Regions from separate parts of the Paenibacillus sp. FSL R5-0912 genome, predicted to be linked through region 1. Evidence: riboswitches for the same ligand, from Rfam matches in the RefSeq annotation. Region 1 holds a riboswitch; the other holds the start of a gene.
What was found. Region 1 has a riboswitch for glycine ahead of gcvT (glycine cleavage system aminomethyltransferase GcvT). Riboswitches for the same ligand answer to the same signal wherever they lie in the genome.

Region 1 (8,406 bases):
CTTAACCGCTCCCGTGAGGCCCGGCTCCTTCACTGCCTGCATAAAGGACTTACTCAGCCCTCTGGCTTCGATAATACTCAAGGCTAACCCTCCTGAAAGTTACTTTGAAAGCGCGTTCGCTTGTTTGCAGCATATAAATTGATGAATCCCAATCTATGTAAAAGACGTATGAATAAATATATCACTGCGGCAATGTCGAAAACTATCACAATCCATCGAATGAATATATTTATTTAGACTATTATGGCGAATGATACTGCAAAAAAAGCGGCTACCCGTGTTGATCATACTAACCGGGATTTGCCGCTTCGCTCGAGGATGGCTTTGAGGAGGTACCCTATGAACAGTGGCAGTACCAGCTGAACTTCAAGTCTCCAGTCTATAGCGTACAGGTCTATGAGTTGTAATTGCTTCAATAGAACATAGACCACGTTGTACATCAGGAAGGAGCAGCTGACTGTTAGCAGCGGGATTAGGGCCAGATTGCTTTTGGAGCGGAGCAGCCTGTAACCCAGGAAGAACATTAGTGTGTAGCTGATCATGATCGCCAGCGCATCATTATTGCCGAAGCGCATGAACGATACCATAGCGGTTGCCAGATTCAGGAATACCGAGATATAGCCGATGCGAAGCATGTAGAACCTCCTTACTGAAACGGTAAGGTCCTTATTACAGGACAATATAGCCGTCTTCACTTGTGAATTTTGATTGCAGATTTTTCTATTTTACAGCGCTTGCAGATTCATTTACAGGTCCAATGCTGAATGTTCTTTATTCCGTGATTGTATGTTATAATACATTATTTTAAAATCGGTTGTAGTAGGATAGGGTAATAATGGAGGCTGATCGTCGTGAGAATCTTTGAACAATCGAGAGCATGGAGCGTGCCCGGAGATTTGGAAGCACAGCAGCTTGAAGCTTTCCGGCCGCTTGATGCACAGCAAATCGAATTACATAGCGGGCAGTCCGGGGTTTCTTTTCCAGAAGAATCGAAAGAGCACATCTATCATAGAGCCATGATATCTTCCATCCGCAGTGAAATGAATAAATTAAGCCAGCTGCTCTCTATTCCTTATGTTGTATTCCTGACGGACAAGGCGGGTACCATTCTGGAGCTGGTCTGTTCTTCTCCGGTTACCCGGGAGGAGATGGAACAGGCGGAGCTGCGTCCGGGGGTTAGCTTATGCAGGCAGCGCTCGGGCATGAATGCCGTATCCTTGGCCATGGAGATGAATTGCATCGGGGTAGTGCGGGGAGCGGAGCATTCCGACCAGGCCTTCCAGAACTGGAACTGTGTGTGTGCTCCGCTGCAGAATGAGGATACTGTCTTCGGATATGTGGACATTTCTTTTAATAGAGGAGAACCGATTGAATTCGCGATTCCGTTCGTGCAGCAGATTGCCGAGAATATTATGGAGAAGTGGATGGAGAAGAACCCGGAGATGCAGCAATACCGCCTGGAAGCGACTTTACAGGAATATAAGCTGACAGCGCGGGAGCAGGATGTAGCACGGCTATGGTTACTTGAGAAAAGCGCGCTGCACATCGGGAGTGATCTGGGCATCAGTGAAGGCACGGTTCGGAATATGCTGAAGAGTATCTACAGTAAAATGCGGGTGAATGACCGCTTCCAGTTCGTCAAACGGCTTACGCCATAGAAGGCGCGCAAAGCCTATATATACATAAGAATAGCCGGGCAGTGATACTAGCGTATCGCTTGCCCGGCTATTTATTTGCGTTGCTGTTATTTCGCTTGCGCTTGCCGCCAGTGACGGTTAGCCGCAGGAGCAGTTCAGTACCGGCTTCCGCGCGGCCTGGGTCTCATCCAGACGGCTGATCTCCGTAGTATGCGGTGCATTAATTACGATCTCCGGTGTCTCCTGCGCTTCCTTAACGATCTGAATCATCGTCTCAATGAAGCCGTCAAGCGTTTCCTTGCTTTCGGTTTCAGTCGGCTCGATCATCATACATTCCTCTACGGTCAGCGGGAAGTACACAGTCGGCGGATGGTAGCCGAAGTCGAGCAGCCGTTTGGCAACATCCAGGGTACGTACGCCGTACTGCTTGAGGTTTCTGCCGGACATGACGAATTCATGCTTGCAGACACCCGGGAATGGAATTTCGAAATAAGGTGCCAGCCGGTGCATCATGTAATTGGCATTCAGCACAGCGTTCTCGGATACCTCGCGCAGTCCGTCCGGGCCGTAGGTACGGATATAGGCGTAAGCGCGGACGAGAATCCCGAAGTTGCCATAAAAGGCTTTGACGCGGCCAATAGATTGCGGCCCGCCGGAGTCAAGCGAGAAGCTGCCGTCTTCGTTCTGCACAACCGACGGCTGGGGCAGGAAAGGAATCAGCTTCGCCTTCACGCCGACCGGTCCGGCTCCCGGGCCGCCGCCGCCGTGCGGAGTACTCATTGTCTTGTGCAGGTTGAGATGGACCACATCGAAGCCCATATCGCCCGGGCGGGTGATGCCCATGATGGCGTTGGAGTTCGCTCCGTCATAATAGAGCAGTCCGCCGGCTTCATGGACAATCGCGGCGATCTCTACAATCTGCGTCTCGAACAGTCCGAGTGTACTCGGGTTCGTGAGCATCAGCGCGGCGGTGTCGCTGCCGACCGCCGCCTTCAGTGCTTCGAGGTCGACCATTCCCTTATCATTGGAAGGGATGGTGACGGTGTCGAGTCCGGCGGCTGCGGCGCTGGCCGGGTTGGTACCGTGCGAGGAATCCGGCACGATGACCTTGGTGCGGACTTCGCCGCGGCTCTCATGGTAGGCGCGGATCATCATCAGGCCGGTCCATTCGCCATGGGCACCAGCTGCAGACTGCAGGGAGACGGCATCCATGCCGGTCAGTCCGGCGAGATCCTTTTGCAGTGTATACATCAGCTCAAGCGCACCCTGGATGCTCTCTTCCGGCTGGTACGGATGGATCTTGGAGAGGCCGGTGAAGCGGGCGACATCTTCATTGATCTTCGGATTATATTTCATCGTGCAGGAGCCTAGCGGATAGAAGCCGTTATCGACCCCGAAGTTACGCCGGGACAGGGCGGTATAGTGGCGGATAACATCCACTTCGGATACCTCCGGAAGCACTACGAGCTCGCTGCGGAGCAAGCCCTCAGGAATCAGTGAGCTGATGCTCTCTTCCTGAGGCACATCACATAGCGGCAATGAGTAAGCCGAGCGGCCAGGACGGCTTAATTCAAAGATCAGGGTTTGTTCCGGTTTCATATACAGCCCTCCAGTGCAGTGGCGAATTCGTCAATTTCGGTCTTGCTTCTTTTCTCAGTCACGGCAACCAGCATATGTCCGGTCAGCTCGGGATACTCGCGGCCCAGATCATAGCCGCCCAGATAACCTGCCTTCAGCAGCTTGGAGTTCACTTCACTGACGCTGCTCCCTTCCGGGAGCTTCAGGACAAATTCATTGAAGAACGGGGCTGTGAAGACGCGTTCTGCACCGGTGATTTCAGCCAGCCTTCCTGCGGCATAATGACTCTTGCGGATGTTCAGCTCGCCAACCTCACGCATGCCCTCCTTGCCCATCACGGACAAGTAGACGGAAGCGCATAACGCCAGCAGCGCCTGGTTGGAGCAGATATTCGACGTCGCCTTCTCGCGGCGGATATGCTGTTCGCGGGCTTGCAGCGTTAGCACGAAGCCGCGTTTGCCGTTACGGTCAACGGTCTGGCCGACGATCCGGCCCGGCATGCGGCGCATCAGCGGTTCAGCAACCGCGAAGAATCCGCAGGTTGGTCCTCCGAGCGATGCGGCGATCCCCAGCGGCTGTGCGTCGCCGACTACGATGTCGGCGCCCAGCTTGCCTGGGGTTTCCAGCACGCCGAGTGCAATGGGATTCGCGCTGACCACGAGGAGGCCCTTGACCGCATGGATCAGTGGCTCAATCTGGCGCAGATCCTCGATGCCGCCGAAGAAGTTGGGCGATTGGACCAGAACGGCGGCGGTATCGGCATCAATGGCCTCAGCCAGCTTGGCAAGATCGGTAACTCCGTCCTTATAATCGATCTCCACGATTTGCAGGCCCCAGGCATTGGCGGAAGTGCGCAGCACCTGGCGGGCTTCCGGGTGAACTGTACGGGAGACAATCAGCTTCTTGCGTTTTGTGGCGCCTGCGGCAAGCACGGCTGCTTCGGAGAAGGCTGTTGCACCATCGTACATGCTTGCATTAGCGACCTTCATGCCGGTCAACTCACAGATATAGGACTGGAATTCGAAGATTGCCTGAAGCTCGCCCTGGCTGATTTCCGGCTGATAGGGGGTGTAGGCGGTATAGAATTCTGAACGGGAAATAATATGGTTAATGACAACAGGAATGTGGTGGTCATAGAGTCCGGCGCCAAGGAAGCTGGCATGGGTATCAAAGTCGGCATTCTTGTCAGCCAGACCCTTCATATGGCGCAGCAGCGCATATTCGTCCAGCGGGCCGGACATTGGCATCGTTCCCTGGTAGCGGACAGATTGAGGGATATCAGCGAATAGTTCATCGATGGACTGAATCCCTACAGTTTCCATCATCTCTGCGCGGTCTTGCTCCGTCATAGGCAGATAGCGGTGCTTCATTACGGCTTCACTCCTTGGATCTTTTTGTAGAACGGGGCTCTGATCACGGCAGCCTTCAGCTGCTTGCCGCGAATCTCCACATACACCTCTGTGCCGATCTCAGTATAGGCAGCATCCAGCAGGGCAAGTCCAAGATTCCGCTTCAGCGTCGGGGATTGGGTACCGGTTGTGACTTCACCGATCTTCACACCGTCTGCATATACGGGATAATGGGAGCGGGGAATCCCGCGGTCGATCATTTCAAGCCCCACAAGGCGGCGCGGGAGGCCGGCTTCCTTCTGCTTCAGCAAGGCATCGCGGCCGATGAAACCGGCTTTGTCCAGCTTCACGAAGAACTGGACACCCGCTTCGAGCGGCGTAATATCCGCCGAGAGCTCCTGGCCGTACAGCGGCAGCTTGGCTTCGAAGCGGAGCGTGTCGCGTGCGCCGAGTCCGGCAGGGGTCAGGCCATGCGGCGCGCCTGCGGCCAGCAGACCATTCCAGAGTGCAGCCGCTGTGTGGACGGGGGCGTACAGCTCAAAGCCGTCCTCACCGGTATAGCCGGTGCGGGAGAGCAGTACAGAAACGCCGCAGACCTCGGCGTGTTCGATGAAGTGGAAGGGCTTCAGCTCTGCAAGCGGGGCAGAGGTAACTTCGGCCAGAATCATCTCAGCCAGCGGACCCTGCAGAGCGAGCAGCAGCGTCTCATCAGAGACATTCTTCAGGCTGACACCGCTGAATTCAGCGGTGAGATGCTCCTCCAGCCACTGGAAGTCCTTGTCGATATTGGAGGCATTGACGACCAGCATGTAGCGCTCATGGCCCAGGCGGTACACCAGCAGATCATCTACTACGCCGCCATTCGGATAGAGCATCAGGGTATACTGCGCTGCGCCGTCTGCTAGGCGGCTGACATCATTGGTGGTCATCTGCTGCAGGAAGGCTTCAGCGCCGCTGCCGTCAACCATGAATTCACCCATATGCGATACATCAAACAGTCCGGCCTGCTGGCGGACTGCTTCATGTTCCTTAACGATGCCAGTAAACTGCACCGGCAGCTCCCAGCCGCCGAAATCAATGCATCTGGACTCCGCATAAGCGGCATAGAGATCATAAAAAGGCGTTCTTCTCAAAGACTCCATCGTGTCACCCCTTAGTCTGTTTACATGTAAGCAGAAACGGTAATGCCGCCTTATAAGCGCAGTATCTGTTTCAGCTAAAAATATAAAAAAGGACAGGCGAAAGCCATTATGCACTAACGCATAAATTGACTTTCGCTCTGTCCTTTGTACCTGAGAGTTACCCTGCTATCCTGCCCGCAGGTTTCCCCGTTGGTGATCCGTTTCCTGTTGTCCAGGCTGTGGATGCTCTCCAGAGATGCGTCCGGCAAAGGTCCTTTTGCCTGAGAGATTCACCCATCCCGGGCTTACTCCTTCGGCGCTGCCCCTGAGGGTCAGTCTCTCCCTATGCCATCATTCGCAAACCATATGTTTTTCTACTGACTCCATTAAACCGGGTTTACAAGCACGCTGTCAATCAAAAAACGTCAAAAAGATGACAAATTTAATTTTCCTGTCAGTTATATTGACATTAGGCAAGGTGATAACTTAGGCTATAACTAAATTTAGAACTCCAAATGTGGAAAAGAGGCGGCTTTGAAATGAGTGAAGTGCTTAACAACCTGCTATACAGCGAAGAGCATGAATGGGCACAGCAGGGTGAAGGACGCGTAGTACGTGTGGGAATTACGGATCATGCGCAGCATTTATTGGGCGACATCGTGTTTGTTGAGTTTCCTGAAGTCGGCGCAGCCATTTCCGCGGGCGATAGCGTAGGCAGTATCGAGTCTGTCAAGACGGTGTCGGAGCTGTACTCGCCGGTATCCGGCAAGGTAACCAAGATCAACGACGCACTCGAATCCAGCCCGGAGCTGATCAATGATCAGCCATACGGCGGCGGTTGGATTTTTGAGCTGGAGCTTGATGGTGAGTTCGCGGATGCAGTATCGGGCCTGCTGGATGCGGCTGGTTATAAGGAATTGGTTGGGGAATAGTTTTTACGCACAGATGAACATGGCAGGCTTCTCTTATTACATTAGATGTCACTAATGTGAGAGGTCTGTCTTTTTTCGTTTCTGTATCACTCCGGAAAGCTAAGCAGCCCCGGATAAATACTTGGCGCCAAGTGCCAAAGGGCGGGCAGCAGAGCCAGACCGGCAACGGCAAAGATAAGGCACAGCAATAGGAACCGGTATCTTTTTCTGGGACGGGTATTGGGTTTAAGTACGAAGTAATACACACCGGCCGAATAAAACGGGAAAAGCACCACGGCAGACATGCCCATACAGACCAGAAAGGTGGATTCCCCGGCGGAGGAAGGGATCATGGCTTCCGGGTTATAGACCGGATTGATCTGCAGAAAGAGGATCACAAATGTCAGATAGGCAAAGAGTAAAAGAAGTGGGAAACAGCGGATGCGTCCATCCTCGGACAGCCCGTAGAGCATCCACCAGACCCCGAGCCAGGGCAGGGCAAAGGCTGCGCCGGCAATAAGGAAGTCTATGCCTATATACATCAGTTTATCGGGTGGATACACATGGGCTAGGTCGCCCCAGAAGTAATCGGAGGAGAAGAACATCATAAATACAGATAATAAACCAATGAAGAAGGTGATGATTCCCTGAGCAAAAACAATCATGATCAGCGAAACCAGCTGCCGCAGAAAATAGAGAAAACGGGTGGCATCCGGTGTCGTTCCGTTTGTAGTCTGCATAGCGTTCAATCTCCTTATACTAGCAAATGGTTGCCGTGCCTTCTCATCTGCAGATTTCTGAGCTGATTCGCTTGCAGATACGTGTTATTCTTCCTCCTGAAGCTGCCGCAGGACAATGAGTTCAACCCGGCGGTTCTTCTGCCGCCCTTCAACGGTAGCGTTATCGTAGGCAGGTCTGGTATCCGCGTAACCGGCATACTGAAAAGTATCGGGGCTAAGCCCCTCGTTATCCAGGAAGAAGCGCAGTACAGAGAGTGCGCGGGCGCCGGATAGCTCCCAGTTATCCGTGTAATCTGAAGCAGCGGTTACCGGAACATTGTCGGTATGGCCTTCGATGCTGATCGTGGCACCGATTCCGCGGAACAGGCCGGAGAGCTGGCGCAGTGCCGGTAGGGCAGGTGATTTCAGCTCGGCTTTGCCAGCATCGAACAGGAACCGGTCGCTAAGCGTGATGGCAATGCCCTGCGGTTTATCCGCTACAAAGATCTGCTCGCCAAGGTTATTATCTTCCACGTATTTGGTGATTACACCCATAAGCGCGGCCAGTTTGGCCTCCTGCTCACGAAAAGCGAGCTCACGCGCCGAAGGCTGGTGTTCTGCAGTTTCCCCCTCTTGACCGGACGTATCCGTGCCTGTCCCGGTTCCGTTCGAACCATTCTCCTTCACATTGCCCCCGGAAGAAAGACCGCCACCGGTTCTTCCGCCTGCTTCTTGTTCATTCGAGACTGCTGCCCCGGTGTTCCCCTGACTACCATCCAGCACTCCATTTCCGCCTTCAAGCACAGAACTGCCGCTCTTAAAGGTATCAGATAATGAACCGGTAACGATCGCATATTTTTGCGTATCCAGACTGCTCATGGCGTATAGGATGATGAAAAAAATGAGCAGAAGCGTAATCAGATCCGCATAGGTAATCATCCAGCGGTCCCTGCTCTCCTTACCTCCATTACGCCGCTGGCGGCGGTTTCTTTGTCTCATAGCGGCTCTCCCTGGTTGTTTTTGCTGCTGCGCCCCGGAGAGACATCGGGAATAAAGGCGGTCAGTTTTTTGCGGACCAGGTGCGGATGATC
Region 2 (8,406 bases), 480 kb from region 1:
TATTTATTGATCTCCTCCACAACCGCCTTGGTATCATTCTGCGGGAAGTTCCCAACCGTGTAAACGGTTAACTTCCGGTACGTTGAAATATCGGGGTTGCTGCCCTCCGTGCCTCCGGCCGCTGTGGCCTCTGCTGTCGATTCTGCCTTGGACGGGGTGGAAGCGTTAGAATTGCCGCCGCCGCACCCGGTAATGCCCAGTATCACGGCGGTCAGAGCAGCAAACACCGCGCCAGAGCTTCTGGTTGTTCTCATTTGTATGAACCTCCTCAATGATAATTAGATCATATATTCTAACCGGCATTTACGCCAGAGTCAGACCGGGTTAGCCTTTGATTGCCCCTATAGTAAGGCCTTTGGTGAAGTACTTCTGGAAGAAGGGATAGACGAACAGGATCGGGCCAATCGACACCACCACCATGGCCATCCGCAGGCTTTCGGTAGGAACCGACTCTTGTACGAGCAGGGCTACACCGCTTCCCGCCAATTGGTTCTTGAAGAACTCGGCCTGACGAATCATTTGAATCATGACGTATTGCAGGGAGTACTTGTCCGTGTCATTAATGAAGAGCATGGAGTTGAACCAGTCATTCCAATACGTCAGTGTAGTGAACAGACCAACGGTGGCAAGAACAGGCAGCGAGATCGGAAGCACCAGCTGGAAGAAAATCCGCCATTCCGAAGCCCCGTCCAATTTGCCGGATTCTATCATCTCTTCGGGAACCGTCTGCTGGAAGAAGGTGCGGGCAATGAAAATATAGAATGCGTTGGAGAGGCCGGGCAGGATCAGTGCAATCAGCGAGTCCTTCAGATCCAAATAATTAACGTACAGCAGGTAGAAAGGGACAAGCCCTCCCGAGAACAGCATAGTGATCAGCAGGTAGAAACTAAAAGCCTTTTTAAAGGGAAAGTCCTTCCGGTAGAGGGGGTACGCGTACAGAGCAATCAATAGTACTGCCAGAAGGGTTCCGGTAAGCGTAACGGTCAGGCTGATTCCATAAGCTTTGACCAGCGTCTGCGAATGGTTGAACAGATATTGGTAAGCGGTCAGGTCAATCTTCTCGGGCCAGAATTTATACCCCTGCAGCGTTAACGTTTTCTCGTTGGTTAAGGAAATGGCGACAATGAGCAGAATAGGCAGGATGCAGGCCAGACTGAAGGCAGTGAAGAAGATGTTCAGCACAATCTGGGCGCTCTTGGAGCCTTTGGGATAGGCGCGGGTTCGGGTTGCAGTAGTCATTAAGATCCTCCGTTCTAGAAAAGTGCCGTATCGCGGTTCAGCTTGCGGGCCAGACTGTTCGCCCCGATAACAAGGAAGAAGCCGATGACGGATTGATAAAAGTTCGCCGCAGAGGACATACCCAGATCATTGAGCTGAATTAACCCCCTGTATACATAGGTGTCGATGACATCCGTAGTGGAGCGCAGCGCACCGGAGTCCAGCGTAACGTGGTAGAACAGCCCGAAGTCGGAGCGGAAAATACCGCCCATGTTGAGAATGGTGAGAATGACCATGATAGGCGTAAGGAGCGGCAGCGTAATTCGGGTGATCTGCTGCCACTTGCTGGCGCCGTCCACCACCGCAGCTTCATACAGCTCCTCGCTGATGCCGGTGATCGCGGCCAGATAGATGACACTGCCGATGCCGATCGAGTGCCACATCTTGGTGAGCCACAGAATATAGGGCCATGCATTGGGATGCATATAAGCATTGACTGAGGAATGGCCGAACAAGGGCAGAATATGCTTGACCAGGAAGCCGTACTCCGGGTGCAGGAAGGCGTAGACTATGAAGCTGACGACAACCATGGACAAGAAATTCGGCATAATCATAACAGTCTGGAAGAAACGGGAGGCCAGCTTGCTGCGAACCTCGTTGATCGCAATGGCTAGGGATACAGAGAGGATGAGCCCTGAGATAATGAAGACAACGTTGTAGCCGATGGTGTTAATGGTCACGCGCAGGGCATCGGATGTGGCGAAGAGGAACCGGAAGTTGTCGAGTCCCGCCCATGGACTGCCCATAATGCCGTCAACATAGTTGATGTTCTTGAAAGCAATGAATAATCCGAACATCGGGATGTAACAGTTGATGAAAAAAATAATGGCGGTTGGCAGCAGCATGAGCAGCAGCACCCGGTATTTCACAATGTTCCGCAGCAAACGGCCAAAGCTGCCCTGCTGGTGTGAAAGGGGCTGCTTGGTCAAAGCTTTTACGGTTGAAGGATTTGCCATTGGTTCTAACCTCGCTCTACATAATCTGGATGAATTTATTATAGTAGAGGAGCAGATACGAATTCTCTCTTGCAGATGACCCCGTTTATTCAAAAGTTACCTCATGTTGAACTCTTGAACATTGCGACTTTTTTCACAGAATATCTCTCACATGCCGAGTAATATGTTAGAATATCAGAATGCATTAACGCTTCACCAATTTAATACACTACACGGGCTATGATTGCTATGGATCACACTATAGCAGGAGCAGCTTCTGGAGAGACTGCGGGAGACCGCAGCGCCGAAGGGTTCACAATCTCAGGCAAAAGGACAGAAGAGTACGGAATTTGTATTTGTTATGCTGATTAATTACGGTCAGCGGCGCAGATAGCTTATTTTGATATTCTTATGAACCGGGAGATTGGATGACATCCAATCTCTTTTTTATGTTATTTGGCAGCATAGCGTTGTACACATTAAGGGGGAAAATGGCAATGGCACAGACAGAATTAAAGAGAGATTTGGCGAACCGGCATGTACAGCTGATCGCTATTGGCGGCACGATTGGTACAGGGTTATTCCTGGGATCAGGCAGAGCGATTCAGCAGGCCGGCCCGTCCATTATGATCACGTATTTACTCGTGGGGATTGCCGTGTTTTTTGTGATGAGGGCGCTGGGTGAGCTGCTGCTCTCCAAAGCGGGTTATCAATCTTTTACAGACATTGCTGAGGACTATCTTGGGCCCCGGGCTGCGTTCATTACGGGCTGGACCTACTGGTTCTGCTGGATTATGACGGCGATGGCGGATGTGATTGCGGTGGGCGTCTATGTGCAGTACTGGTTCGATATCCCGCAGTGGGTACCGGCAGTCATCTGCCTGATTATTCTGCTCGGACTCAATCTGCTAACGGTCAAAAGCTTCGGCGAACTCGAATTCTGGTTTGCCCTAATCAAAGTCGTCACGATTCTTGCCTTAATCGGCCTGGGAATCATTCTGCTGGTCATCGGGTTCAAGACGGATGCAGGATCGGTGACGGTCCGCAATCTCTGGGAGCACGGGGGCGTGTTCCCTAACGGTGTCAAAGGCTTCTTATTTTCCTTCCAGATGGTTGTGTTCGCTTATGTCGGTGTGGAGCTTGTGGGTGTATCAGCCGCAGAAACAGCGGATCCGGAGAAAAATATCCCCTCGGCGATTAACAAGATTCCTCTGCGGATTCTCTTCTTCTATGTGGGCGCGCTCTTCGTGCTGCTGTGCATTAACCCGTGGACCCAGCTCAGTGCGGCTGAAAGTCCTTTTGTGCGAACCTTCAGTCTAGTCGGGATTCCAGTTGCTGCGGGCATTATCAATTTCGTCGTCTTAACCTCAGCGGCTTCCGCCTGCAACAGCGGGATGTTCTCGACCAGCCGGATTCTGTATAATCTGAGCCGAAGAGATCAGGCATCCCCGCAGCTCGGCAAGCTGAACCGAAATCATGTGCCCGCGAATTCGTTATTCATCTCTACACTTGTTATCTCTGCCGGGGCGCTGCTCAGCAAGCTCATTCCGGGTCAGGCTTTCGGCATCGTCACCACGATCAGCGCCATTTGCTTCATCTGGGTGTGGGGTGTTGTGCTCGTATGTCATATCAAATATAAGAAGAACCGCCCAGACTTACATGCCGCGTCCAAATTCAAAGCACCGTTCACACCGGTTATCAATTATGCGGTCTTAACGCTGTTTGTTGCTATTCTGATCATTATGCTGTTCGCAGATGAGACCCGTCCGGCGCTGCTGTTTACGCCGCTATGGTTCATTCTGTTATTCGTCCTGTACTCCATGCGAAGCAAGAAGGAGAAAAGTGATGCCGATGTTAGTATAATCAATACATGAGTGCAAGAATGTTCAAACGCTACTGACATGTTGTCAGCAGCGTTAATAAGGAGGAATCCGAAACATGAAGCATAGATTGCTCCAATATATGACCCGGCTGACCTCCCTCAGCGAAGAGGAGCAGCAGGCTATTCTGGATGAGATTCTTGTCGAGGAATACAGCAAGGGAACCATTCTGCTTAGGCAGGGTGAGGTTCCCGGAAACTGCTATTTCGTGTTAAAAGGCTGTGTGCGGCAGCATAGTGTAGACGTTACAGGCCGCGACATCACCTCGAACTTCTACACAGAGGAACAGGCGATCGCTATCTTCAATGCGCATAAAGAGGAGGCCTCGTTGGAATACAGCCTGACTTGTCTGGAGGACTGCGTACTGGTTGTCGGTGCGCTGAATACCGAGACGGAAATGTACGCCAGACACACACAGCTGGAGCTGATGACACGCCGGATGATCGAGGAGAATTTCGGACAGGTGCAGGCGGAATTCGCCGCCTTCATTGCGGCATCCCCTGAAGACCGACTCAAGGCACTGCTGCATCGGAGGCCCGGCCTGATCAGCCGCGTCCCCCAGCATCAGCTGGCCAGCTATCTCGGGATGACACCGGAGTCGCTCAGCCGGATTAAGAAGCGGCTTGAGCGCGAACACGCGCAGCCGGGACTTTGAACAGCAGCCAGATGCCAAGCCCCAGCTCCCCTGCGGTCATCGGCAGCATGAACACCCATTTGATAATTTGAAGGAATTCTACATACCCGGGCACAAGTGTGCCGCACAGATGAACCACAATATAGCCGAAGCCTGCCAGCAGCAGCAGCACACTGATGGGCTTCGGAATATTCTCCGACCATACCGCCAGCACACCGATAATCAGCAGATGCCCCCCGAACAGAATTAAACCAGCCGACCATACCGCTTCAAAAGCATGAAGAATAAGCATGACCTCGGCCTGCAGCTCCCCTCGTGTGAAACCGGAAAGCGCAACCTCCCTGTTACCGGTAAGAAGTGATACCATGATCAGACTGGAGACAGCAATCCCCAACACTGCCGTATAAGCCAGGCGCAGCCATGCTCCCAGCAGGGACAAGCCCGGATGCACAGGCTTCAGCACCAGATATAAGGCCCAGGCAGCTGCCACATCACAGGCCATAATCAGTACCCAGCCCAGAATCCCGGCCCTGAACAGCGACGGAGAGGCCTGAAGATTGGCGAAGGTTGCAGCGGCATCTCCATCCACTACCAGACTCCCATGGACATATCCGTACGAGAGCGCGGCAGCAACCGCCATTACAATGAGGGATATTCCCCCGGTTCGAGCCACTGCAGCAGACATTAACATAACCCCCTGATTGATTATTGATTGTGGTTATATTGTACTAAGGCGCCTGCAGGGCTTCATTGACTTAAGTTAAGAGGGCATGATTAATTTTAAATATTAAGTTTTTGAATAAAGGATAGTCATTGGAAAATGTCGAAGCGATTAATAAAGGAGAACCCACATCCATGAAGAACATTATCCGCTCCTTTGAAGATATAGTGAACCTGGCGCCGATCCTGAAAGCTGCCTTTCCCTACGACGTATCTATTGCTGTCTGTGATGTGGAGAAGTTCATCGCGTATTTCCCTGGTACGTCCATTGATCTGGGAATTCGGGCAGGGCAGATAATTCTCGCGGACGAACCTCTGTACCATGCGCTGAGAAATGATGAATTCTCGAAAGCTAATGTCCCTAAGGAGTACTACGGGTATGAATTCGCCGGGACGGTTCTTCCGGTACACGGAGAGGATGGAAGCGTCTGCGGGGCGGTCTGTATCCAGGTCCGCAGACAGACCGAACTGCGCGAAATCGCCGATCAGATCTCCGTCTCCCTAAATCAGGCACATGCCCGGATTGGGCATGTGGCAGAGGGCTCGGGACTGCTTGCCGATTACTCGCAGAAGCTGCTGCTCCAGTCAGAAACGACCGCCGAAAGTGTCAAAAAAAGCGATGAAGTGCTGGCTGTCCTCAGAAAGGTCGCCGACCAGACGAATCTGCTCGGGATTAATGCAGCCATTGAGGCCGCCCACGCCGGGGAAAAGGGGCGGGGATTCGATGTTGTAGCGAAAGAAATCCGCAAATTCTCGAAGGAAACCGAGCAGTCCGCGCAGCGGATCCGGGATACCCTGGGGGAGATCCAATCCGCGATGAAGCAGATCAGCCAATCCATCCATCAGATTGCGTCAGTCGGGCAGGAGCAGGCTGCTTCAACGAATGAAATCTCCAGCTTCATTGAGGAGATCCGGACGATGTCCGAGCAGCTGAACCAGTTCGCACAGAAGCTGTGAGGGAAGAGCGGCCATTCTAATAATTACAGATTCGCCAGAACAACGGCAAGCAGAGCAATGAAGGCCGGGAGGCCTTGAACCAAAAGAATGGATTTCTTGGCCGTGATGCCGCCATAGATGGCTGCAACTGCAACACAGATCAGGAAGAACAATTGAAGCTGAACACTGAAGGTATCGTTCGGATGCAGCAGGCTCCAGACTAGACCGGCCGCCAGAAAGCCGTTATACAATCCCTGGTTGGCAGCCAGCGATTTCGTTTCCCGGGCGAACTGCGGGGTGGTGCCGAACGATTTTTGCGCCCGCGGGGTAGTCCACAGGAACATTTCCAGCACTAGAATATACACATGCTCCAGTGCAACTAGGGCCACGAGTATTACACTCACCATCATCATAGTAAATCCCTCTTTTCATAATTATGTAAGATTGATCAACGGAAAAATTAAATTGTTTAAAATATAATTTTACACTGTCTAAATATAGCCAAATTCTGCAATTTTGTCAATTTGGAATCCATAAATTCCTTGAGGAGGCAAAACCGTTGTACCTAAGAATGCTGACATCTGTGGATGCGGAGGTTTACCGCGAGCTTCGGCTACAGTCGCTGCGGCTGCATCCGGAAGCCTATCTCAGCTCCTATGAATCGGAAAAGAAGCTGTCTATAGTCACCACCCGCATCAGGCTGGAGCCCTCGGAGAATAATTTCACACTGGGAGCTTTTGATGGTGAGGAGAAGCTGGTGGGTATCGTCACTTTCTTCCGGGAGAGCCGGCCCAAAATTGATCATAAAGCTAATATATATTCAGTATATGTGGATTCGGATGTCCGTAAACAAGGAGTGGGCCGCCGCTTGATGGTGGAGCTGATTGCCCGGGCGAGGCAGTTGCCGGGGCTCGAAATTCTGAATTTAACGGTAACCTCGAATAATGTAGCTGCCAAAAGACTATACGAATCTCTTGGATTCATCTGCTATGGCACAGAGCCGAAGGCGATGAAGCTTGGGGATGAATATCTGGATGAAGACCTGATGATTCTGATGCTGTAGCCTCTATCGTGTTGACAAGCATCCGGGCGGCGATCATAGAATATGCCAAAAAGCACAAGCCGTTGACTTGTGCTTTTTGAGCTGACTATAGCTGGCGGGAAATTGGAATGTTCCGGGTATTATTGATGGGCAGCAGCCCGTTTCAGGATCTCCTGAACCTGGCTAACCATAGCGGCCGCGTCTGTACGGGTGATTCCAGCCTGCGGATTGAACTTGCCGTCAGCATCCAGCTTCACGATCTTCAAGGCAATGGCCGTCTGAATGGCTCCCGAGTTCAGGATATTGATCTTGTCATTATCCTTGATCTCTACCGGAATCAGATTCAGCAGCGGCAGCTGGCCGCTGGTCTGGAGGGTATGCACCAGCAGGTAAGTGAACGATTCGCGGGACATGCTGGCTGCCGGATCAATCTTGATCTGCAGGTCCGCCTTCGGTCCTGCGGCTTCCTTGATCAGTTGAACAGCTTGCTCAGCCGTGAGAACTTCGCTCTCTGCTGCGGGTGCTTGATGAGTCTTCAAGTATTCCACCGCTTTATTCACGATATCCGTACCGGCGGTGCGTGTAATATCACCCTTTGGATTGAAATTGCCGGACTCATCCAGTGTAACGAAGCCAAGCGCCAGCGCGGTTTGAATAGCGCCCGAATTGGAGATATCCATCTGACTCGCATCCTTGACTTCAACCGGAATGAGCTTGATCATCGGCAGCTGTCCGCTGGTCTGGAGGGTATGCACCAGCAGGTAGGTGAACGATTCGCGGGACATGCTGGCTGCCGGATCAATCTTGATCTGCAGGTCCGCCTTCGGTCCTGCGGCTTCCTTGATCAGTTGAACAGCCTCTTCGGCAGTAAGCGTCTCACTCACCGCAGCCGGTGCCGGATGTGCCTTCAGATACGCCAGCGCATTGCTGATCGCTACAGCTGCTTCGGCGCGGGAGATTTCCTGCTTGGGGTTTAGCTTG

Region 2: it holds a riboswitch for glycine, as region 1 does, so the genes downstream of both, R50912_RS32210 (amino acid permease) here and gcvT (glycine cleavage system aminomethyltransferase GcvT) in region 1, are expected to answer to the same signal.

Annotation. Positions count from the first base shown of each region.
Region 1 is NZ_CP009282.1:7,081,309-7,089,714, reverse strand. It holds gene R50912_RS30130 (ABC transporter ATP-binding protein) at 1-81, opposite strand, end outside; gene R50912_RS30125 (hypothetical protein) at 285-635, opposite strand; gene R50912_RS30120 (helix-turn-helix domain-containing protein) at 852-1,658, shown strand; gene gcvPB (aminomethyl-transferring glycine dehydrogenase subunit GcvPB) at 1,776-3,236, opposite strand; gene gcvPA (aminomethyl-transferring glycine dehydrogenase subunit GcvPA) at 3,233-4,585, opposite strand; gene gcvT (glycine cleavage system aminomethyltransferase GcvT) at 4,585-5,706, opposite strand; glycine riboswitch at 5,842-5,941, opposite strand; glycine riboswitch at 5,945-6,040, opposite strand; gene gcvH (glycine cleavage system protein GcvH) at 6,225-6,617, shown strand; gene R50912_RS30095 (hypothetical protein) at 6,704-7,336, opposite strand; gene R50912_RS30090 (OmpA/MotB family protein) at 7,421-8,314, opposite strand; gene R50912_RS30085 (flagellar motor protein) at 8,311-8,406, opposite strand, start outside.
Region 2 is NZ_CP009282.1:7,563,996-7,572,401, reverse strand. It holds gene R50912_RS32225 (ABC transporter substrate-binding protein) at 1-254, opposite strand, end outside; gene R50912_RS32220 (carbohydrate ABC transporter permease) at 325-1,239, opposite strand; gene R50912_RS32215 (ABC transporter permease) at 1,254-2,234, opposite strand; glycine riboswitch at 2,481-2,560, shown strand; gene R50912_RS32210 (amino acid permease) at 2,711-4,087, shown strand; gene R50912_RS32205 (Crp/Fnr family transcriptional regulator) at 4,152-4,748, shown strand; gene R50912_RS32200 (DUF4386 domain-containing protein) at 4,705-5,412, opposite strand; gene R50912_RS32195 (methyl-accepting chemotaxis protein) at 5,583-6,404, shown strand; gene R50912_RS32190 (DUF1304 domain-containing protein) at 6,428-6,796, opposite strand; gene R50912_RS32185 (GNAT family N-acetyltransferase) at 6,943-7,446, shown strand; gene R50912_RS33935 (S-layer homology domain-containing protein) at 7,566-8,406, opposite strand, start outside.